One region of the Photobacterium carnosum genome, then DNA from elsewhere that is predicted to be linked to it. Evidence: riboswitches for the same ligand, from Rfam matches in the RefSeq annotation. Region 1 holds a riboswitch; the other holds the start of a gene.
What was found. A riboswitch is a leader RNA that binds a small molecule or an ion and turns the genes downstream of it on or off. The one in region 1 is predicted to bind lysine.
Positions count from the first base shown of each region.

Region 2: another riboswitch for lysine. It lies ahead of GLP24_RS03995 (Na+/H+ antiporter NhaC family protein); the one in region 1 lies ahead of GLP24_RS03140 (Na+/H+ antiporter NhaC family protein).

Region 1 covers NZ_WMDN01000002.1:251,988-256,185, forward strand. Annotated here, with positions in the region: gene GLP24_RS03130 (lytic murein transglycosylase) at 1-610, shown strand, start outside; gene GLP24_RS03135 (H-NS family histone-like protein) at 814-1,209, opposite strand; lysine riboswitch at 1,590-1,762, shown strand; gene GLP24_RS03140 (Na+/H+ antiporter NhaC family protein) at 1,867-3,456, shown strand; gene GLP24_RS03145 (thymidine kinase) at 3,637-4,198, shown strand, end outside.
Region 2 covers NZ_WMDN01000003.1:87,970-92,167, forward strand. Annotated here, with positions in the region: gene gloA (lactoylglutathione lyase) at 1-425, opposite strand, end outside; gene GLP24_RS03995 (Na+/H+ antiporter NhaC family protein) at 526-2,109, opposite strand; lysine riboswitch at 2,194-2,368, opposite strand; gene GLP24_RS04000 (hypothetical protein) at 3,125-3,361, shown strand; gene artM (arginine ABC transporter permease ArtM) at 3,456-4,127, opposite strand; gene artQ (arginine ABC transporter permease ArtQ) at 4,124-4,198, opposite strand, start outside.

The DNA.
Region 1 (4,198 bases):
CGTAGAAAGTAATTTTGGTAAAATTCAAGGTAACTACCATGTTATCGAAGCATTAGCGACATTAGCTTATGATGGCCGCCGTGAGGCTCTGTTTCGCAAACAGGTCATGGCGGCATTAGAAATATTACAAGATGGTCATATTACTATTGATGACATGAAAGGTTCTTGGGCTGGCGCTATGGGGCAGTGTCAGTTTATGCCAACCTCTTATCTGACTTATGCTGTTGATGGTAATGGTGATGGCAAAGCGGACATTTGGAATACGAAGGCCGATGTTTTTGCTTCTGCTGCAAATTATTTAAAACTCTCAGGATGGAACAGTGAATACACTTGGGGGCGTCCAGTTAAGTTATCACAAGTATTGGCCGATACTTATGAAGGCACCGAAATTGAAAAAGGTAAAACATTAGCTCAGTGGCAACAATTAGGTGTAATGAGTAATAATAATGGCATATTACCTAATGCAGAGATTCAAGCATGGTTAATTCAGCCTGATGGCGGAGAAGGTAAGTCATATCTAATTTATGAAAACTATCGAACATTACTTAAGTGGAATCGTTCGCATTATTTTGCTTTGGCTGTGAGTGCATTAGCCGATCGTATTCAATAAAATAATTATTATTAGCTTATAGTAAGTTTTAGTAATGCTTAAAAAGTTAGTCATTAATGTCTGGCTTTTTATTTACATTATTTAACGAATATAAATACTTTATTCTTACTAAGAATAATTACGAGCAGAATAGTCATCATAGTATTAATTTTAGATATAAAAAAAGCCTAAATAGTTTAGGCTTTTTTATTTAATCTAATGAATTAGATTTCAAATTCTTCAAGAGGTTGGCCTTCATCTAATGCTTTCTTTAGTGCACTAGGTGTACGGCCTTGACCTGTCCATGTTTTTTCATCGCCATTTTCATCGATGAATTTATATTTAGCAGGACGAGTTGCACGCTTTGTTTTTGGTGCTTTTGCTAAACTTGCTAATAATTCTTCAGGGTCAATACCGTCAGCTAATAGCATTTCACGATACTGAGTCAGTTTTTCATTGCGCTCAGTTTCTTTTGCTTGTTCTTCAGCTTCAGCATCAGAACGTTCAGTAACAACTGTTGTTAGTTTATCTAACGCTTCTTCAAGTTGCTCTAGTGTATATTCACGCGAAAGTGCGCGTAGGCTTCGAAGGTTTAAAAGCGCTTTCATTGCATCAGACATTTTATATTTCCTGTTATTTTTAATTAACTGTAAATAATAATAGCAGCATTAAAACATTTTTTGCAATAGTAATACTTTTATACATTATGTGTAAAACATTTTAATCATTTCTTTATTTGAAAAATAGTTATGTTTGAACAATAAGGCTATTTATAAAATAATTCTTCATTAAATGTATAAACACAAGCTAAATAGTTTTAGATATTGTTACTAAACTTTATATGTTAAATGCTAATAAATTTTAAAATGTTATACCACTTCGTTATTATTGATTGTTTATGGTCGTTACTTATTTATTTACAATCTTTATTGTTAATAATTGTGGCTCTAGTTGTTGCGCAATTGGTTTTTTGAGTGGAATAATTTTTCCATTCCTTTATGATAAGAGCTGAGGTGCATTATTTATCAATAACTAATATGAATGTGATTATTAGTGCAGTGAATCAATGTCAACGTAAGAAATTGATATTAAATAGTCTTACTGAGGTTACATTGAATAAGTGTAATACCACCATAGTAGATAAAAATATAATTATGGAGTACTACTGTTGAGGTTAGAGAGGCTAACCATCTTTCCTTATACTCAAAGTGATATGACATTATGGTTATATCAAGCAGTAGATCTCCAACCATCATTGGTTGTCATAGAGATTATAAATTTTGATAGATTACTCTCACTCACTAACATCCATTATTCCACCATTAGTCGCGCTTGGTTTAGCGATTTTAACCCGTAGAGTTTTATTGTCTTTAGGTACCGGTGTTGTACTTGGCGCATTATTTCTTAATGATTTTTCTTTTATCAATACAGTAGGTTATCTTGCTACATCAATCAAAGGGTTATTTATTGCTGATAATGGTATCAATACTTGGAATATGAGTATTGTGCTGTTTTTAATATTACTGGGGATGACCACTGCATTATTAACGCTTTCTGGTGGAACACGTGCTTTTGCTGAGTGGGCACAGACAAAAATAAAAACCAAACGTGGGGCAAAACTTTTAGCGGCTTTTTTAGGGGTCTTCATTTTTGTTGATGACTATTTTAATAGTCTTGCTGTTGGCTCTATTGCTCGTCCTGTGACAGACCGCTTTCAAGTGTCACGTTCAAAATTAGCTTATATTCTTGATTCTACGGCAGCCCCTATGTGTGTATTAATGCCTGCATCAAGCTGGGGCGCATATATTATTACTTTGATTGGCGGCATATTGGTCACACATGGTGTTACTGAATATACGCCATTAAGTGCTTTTATGACATTAGCGCCAATGAATTTTTATGCTATTTTCGCATTAGCAATGGTGTTTGTGGTGTCATGGTTCCAGTGGGATATTGGCCCGATGAGAAAGCATGAAATAGCGGCTTGTCATGGTCGAGGCACTGATGTAGGCGGTGATGTTGATGAACAGGCTAAAGATTTAACTGAAGAGCTTGATATTAAAGAGAGTCAATATGGCCGTATTGGTGATTTAGTGTGGCCGATTATTATTCTTATTATTGCGACGTTCTTTTTTATGGTGTTTACCGGTTATCAGGTGCTAGCAGCAGAAGGTAAACCGTTTGCATTATTAGGTGCTTTTGAAAATACTAATGTTGGTGAAGCATTATGTCTAGGTGGTGCATTTGGTTTAGTTGCCGCTATTGTCCCTGTTTTTCGTCAGCGTATTTCTTATCAAGATGTTGGTAATACTTTATGGGTTGGTGCGAAATCAATGTTTGGTGCCATTTTGATTTTATTATTTGCATGGAGTATTGGTAGTGTTATTGGTGATATGAAAACAGGTCAATATTTATCAACGCTTGTTCAAGGTAATATTAATCCAGCTTTACTGCCAATGATCCTGTTTTTATTATCAGGCATTATGGCATTTTCAACCGGAACCTCATGGGGTACATTTGGAATTATGTTGCCTATTGCTGGCGATCTCGCAGGTGCGACTGAAATCAGTTTAATGTTGCCAATGTTAGCCAGTGTATTAGCAGGGTCAGTATTTGGCGATCATTGTTCTCCAATTTCTGATACCACTATATTGTCATCGACAGGTGCTCGTTGTCATCATATTGATCACGTTGCGACTCAATTGCCTTATGCTTTATCTGTAGCGGTTATCTCCACGATTGGATTTTTAATATTAGGTATTACTGATTCATTAGTATTAGCATTTTTAGTCGCCTTAGTTGCATTTGTATTGATGTGTTTCTTCTTAGCTTGGTTATCGAGTCGACCATTAAAAGGTACTGCATAAGATTAATGTTGCACGTTATTAAAATAACCTAATGGGTTCAAATTGAACCAGTTAATGATTTTCAACTGGTTTTTTTTATAATAATAATAGCCGTTGTTGATATATGTGCTTTTCATTGGTGGTGATTTTATGTAGCATCTTCGCGATTTTTAAATGTAATTAGTATGACTAGGAAAGCTAATGGCCCAGATGTATTTCTATTACTCAGCAATGAACGCTGGGAAATCGACCACACTATTACAATCATCATTTAATTACCGTGAGCGAGGCATGACGCCAATTATTTTTACGGCAGCGATTGATGATCGTTTTGGTAAAGGTAAAGTTAGCTCTCGAATTGGTTTACAGGAAGATGCTGAATTATTTAATTCGACAGATGATTTTTATCAGATATTAATCAACTTTTCTAATGCAGGTAAAATTGATTGCGTATTAATTGATGAAAGCCAATTTTTAACTAAAGAACAAGTTTATCAATTAACTGAGGTGGTTGATAAATTAGACATCCCTGTTTTATGTTATGGGCTACGCACTGATTTTCTTGGTGAATTATTTGAAGGTAGCCGTTATCTATTATCATGGGCAGATAAGTTAGTTGAGTTAAAAACGATTTGTCATTGTGGCCGTAAAGCGAATATGGTGATTCGTCAAGATGCTGCAGGTAATGCAATTGCTGGTGGTAATCAAGTTGAAATTGGCGGTAATGATCTTTATGTATCAATGTGCCGTGCGCATTATAAAG
Region 2 (4,198 bases), on a different contig from region 1:
TTAACTTGTGAAACCCATGGTTCAATAGGGGATAACGGCTCACCTTTTTGTAGTAATTCAATAGAAATACCATCAGGTGAACGGATAAATGCCATATGACCATCACGGGGTGGGCGATTAATCGTCACGCCACTGTCTTGTAAGTGTTGGCACAATTGGTAAATATCATCAACACGAAACGCAAGATGACCGAAATTACGACCACCGTTATAAGCTTCTGTATCCCAGTTATAAGTTAACTCTAATAATGGTGATTGTGTCTGAGTGGCGGCTTGTGCTTGAGCCGGAGCGGCTAAAAATACTAATGTAAAACGCCCACGTTCACTATCTTTTCTATTTGTTTCAACTAACCCTAATTTATTGCAGTAGAAGTCCAGTGAGGCATCTAAATCACTGACTCGTACCATTGTGTGTAAATATTCCATTGTTTATCTCCTGATCAAAAAAATCCCCGCGGTTTAGTGCTCTAGAATAAATCAAATAAGCACGAAAACGAACGGGGATTATTGTTAATAATGGTTGTTTTTAATCAGCAGCCGTTACTAATTGTTGTTTTTTATCTTGACGTATATGGTAAACACAACAGCCAACGAACCATACTGAGCTTACAGCGATACCCATAATGGTTGAACCTGTGATACCCATTGCAAGGTAGCCAAGGAAAGCACCAAAAGCAACGGTTAATGCGTAAGGTAACTGAGTCATTACGTGATCCATATGATGACTACCTGCGCCTGTTGCTGACAAAATACTGGTGCTTGAAATAGGTGAACTGTGATCACCAAATACTGAGCCTGCTAATACTGCTGATAGCATAGGCATTAATAAGTTCACGTCACTCGCAATTGCCATATCACCCGCTAACGGTAGCATGATACCAAATGTACCCCAGCTGGTGCCGGTCGCAAAAGACATCCCACATGATAGTAAGAAAACGAGCGCGGGTAATAGCTCAACAGGTAGACCATTTTTTGTTAATGATGCTAAGTATTGTCCTGTTTGCATGTCGCTAACAACTGTACCAATTGTCCATGCAAATAATAGAATGATAATCGCGGGCATCATTGCTTGAATACCTTGAGGTGCTGCTGTTAACCATGTTTTTAGTGGTAACTTTAAGCGTAGTGCTAATACAATAGAAACGGCAAGACTACATAAGGCAGCATAAACTAATGATGAACCAACATCAGTATGCTCTAGCGATCCAATCAGACTAAATGCTTGACCTTTAGCGGTTAATACATCAGCACCACTCATTATCATAAAGCCAACACTAGAAACCGTCAGCGTCAGAATAGGTAACACCATATCAATCATGGTGCCATTACCTTCACCTTCAGTAGTGATTTCTAAGCCTTTAGGGTGACCTTTAGATTCATCCCAAAGTTGACCTTTACGTGCGCGCTCTTCGTGCTTACGCATTGGACCAATATCAAGTTGGAATGTGATAACCACAAGTACCATTAACAACGTAAATACAGCATAAAGATTCATTGGAATCATTTGTACGAACAATGAAATTGGGCTGGTATCAGTAATATCATTAGAGACTAAAATGCCACCAAGGATTGCAATGATATAAGCACCCCATGATGAAATAGGCGTGATAACACATACAGGTGCGGCTGTTGAATCTAGCAGGTAAGCCAATTTGGCGCGTGAAATTTGAAAGCGATCTGTCACAGGACGACAGATTGGCCCAACAGATAAGCTATGGAAAAAGTCATCAATAAAGAAAGCAAATACCATCATACCCGTTAAGATATTAGCACTGCGACGATCTTTACAGCGGCGAACACCCCATTCAGCAAATGCTTTGGTTGCACCCGTTGCGGTCATTAAGCTGATCAAACCACCCAGTAATAACATAAATAATAGCATGTTAACGTTACTGGTATTAATTGCACCATCAGCCCAAACTAAGCCAAGAATTTGATGTAAAAGATATTGTAGTGCTGCGAGTGGGTTGTAATTATTTAGAAGGAATGATCCTGCTAGAATACCCACGCCTAAAGACAACAAGACGCGACGGGTAGTAATTGCAAGGATAACAGCCAGTAGTGCAGGGACTACTGATAATAGTGAATCAGAATATTGGATTAAATTCATGGATCTCTTAAACACCTATAATAAGGTGGAGATCTACCGAAAGGATAGAGAAACAGATTTCTTGAGAAATAATACTTCTTATCCCTATAGGGTAGCGCTCCATAGACAACATAACTATGGCAGTTCTGTACTTATTAAATACAGAACCAGCGATTATTGATGACTCAATAACTACTTCGGCGCTGACTCCTTTCTTCGGTTCTCATAGGGGATCTCCCTCCAACCGAATACTCTTAGGCAGCGCGCCTCTACTCAAAGGATTAGACTTTGACTATACATAGATATTTCTCACAAGCAATAAAAAAACATGCTTATATGTATAACAGGTGCAAATTTAAGCATGTTGATTAACTGATCATTGTTTCAATCGGTTAGTCGTTAATTGTTTCGTTATTGTTGCATATTATTCCGTTATTCGGGATTATTATCTATTGGGTGAGTGAGATTATGAATATTGTGATTTAGTACTGGAGGCTACTGCTACTGCTATTGATATTATCGAAAAGAATAATGCGTAGACTGGAATCATGAATCTAACCAACCATTGTTGTTCATAGTTGATACTCAATTTTATCATTATAGTTATTGGTTAAAATTGGGAGTTATTGACGTTGCTCTTTAAAGATAGAGTAAATATTTTTTACTATTAGATTGATTGATTTTGAGGTACTAGATTCTTATAAATAGGAATAGAAGGGGGGTGCTTCATGAATAGTCATATCTATACTTGCTCATCATTTTATTGGGTAATTTTTAATAAACAATTACTTAGTTATGTTTCTGTAATGGGATGTTTTGAAAATAAGTACGAATGATTATTTAGTGAGTGTGATTTGTCAGTATTTAAATAAATGATTAATAATATTATTTTATATAAGATACCTTTGTTTATATAATAACCAGTTATATAATGTATCTATTACTATAACGAGTTAACAAATATTCACTATTTAGTAGTATTTGTAACCATAATCTAATATTTTATATGGGTTTATAAAAAATAAGGATATTGACTATGAATTTCTTCTTTCGTTCAAAGAAGACCGTGAAAGCAACAACAGCATTGCAAGCAAAGGAAAGGCTTGTGAGTGAAATTACTCGTCATAGAACGTCACGTCATCTGCAATTGATGAAAGATGAGTTAACGCAATTGTTAACGCAATTTTCCCATATTAAAGAGAATAAAATTGACGTTGTTAAAAATACCAAATCACAATTAGTTTTAAAAATTAACGCTAAACTAAGTCATTAAATCATGATGAAGTGTATTATTTTTAGTTATTAAAAAGCCGACATAGTGTCGACTTTTTAATGCGTTAAATTGTTAATTAGAGTGATAATAAAAATTAACGTACCGCTTCAAAGGCCAGTGCTTTTTTCTCAAATACTCGAAACAGTAATGTGAGTATTCCATTGATCGTAAGGTAGAACGCCCCTGCAACAGCAAACACGGTTAAAGTGTCATAAGTTTGTGCATTAATACGTTGTGCGTAACCCATAATATCCATAATAGTAATTGTGCTTGCTAGTGATGTGCCTTTAAAGACTAAAATCACTTCATTTGAATAAGCAGGAACCGCACGACGAATCGCAAAGGGAAGTAATACACCCAATGTTGCTTTGGTATTCATGCCTAATGCACGGCAAGCATGCCATTGACCTTTAGGTATTGCATCAAATGCACCTTTAAATAACTGGGTACTATAAGCGGCGGTATTTAGCGCTAATGCAAGCATGGCACAAAACCATGGTTGGCTTAACCAATCCCATAAAAAACTCTGACGAATAATCTCAAATTGTCCTGGACCATAATAGACTAAAAATATTTGTACTAATAATGGCGTTCCCGTAAACAGAGTAATAACACCACGACTGATCCAATGAATAATAGGTGTACGTAATATTAAACTTGTCGTCATGAATAACGCTAAACTACAGCCTACGAATAAAGACGCAGCGGTTAATTCAAGACTGGTAATAAGACCTTGCACCATTAACCAAAAATTTTGTTCATTCATGCGGTTGCTCCTTGGCTTTTATGTTTTTGGACGCTAGAGCCATCTTGCTCGCTGAATTTCCTTTCGATTAT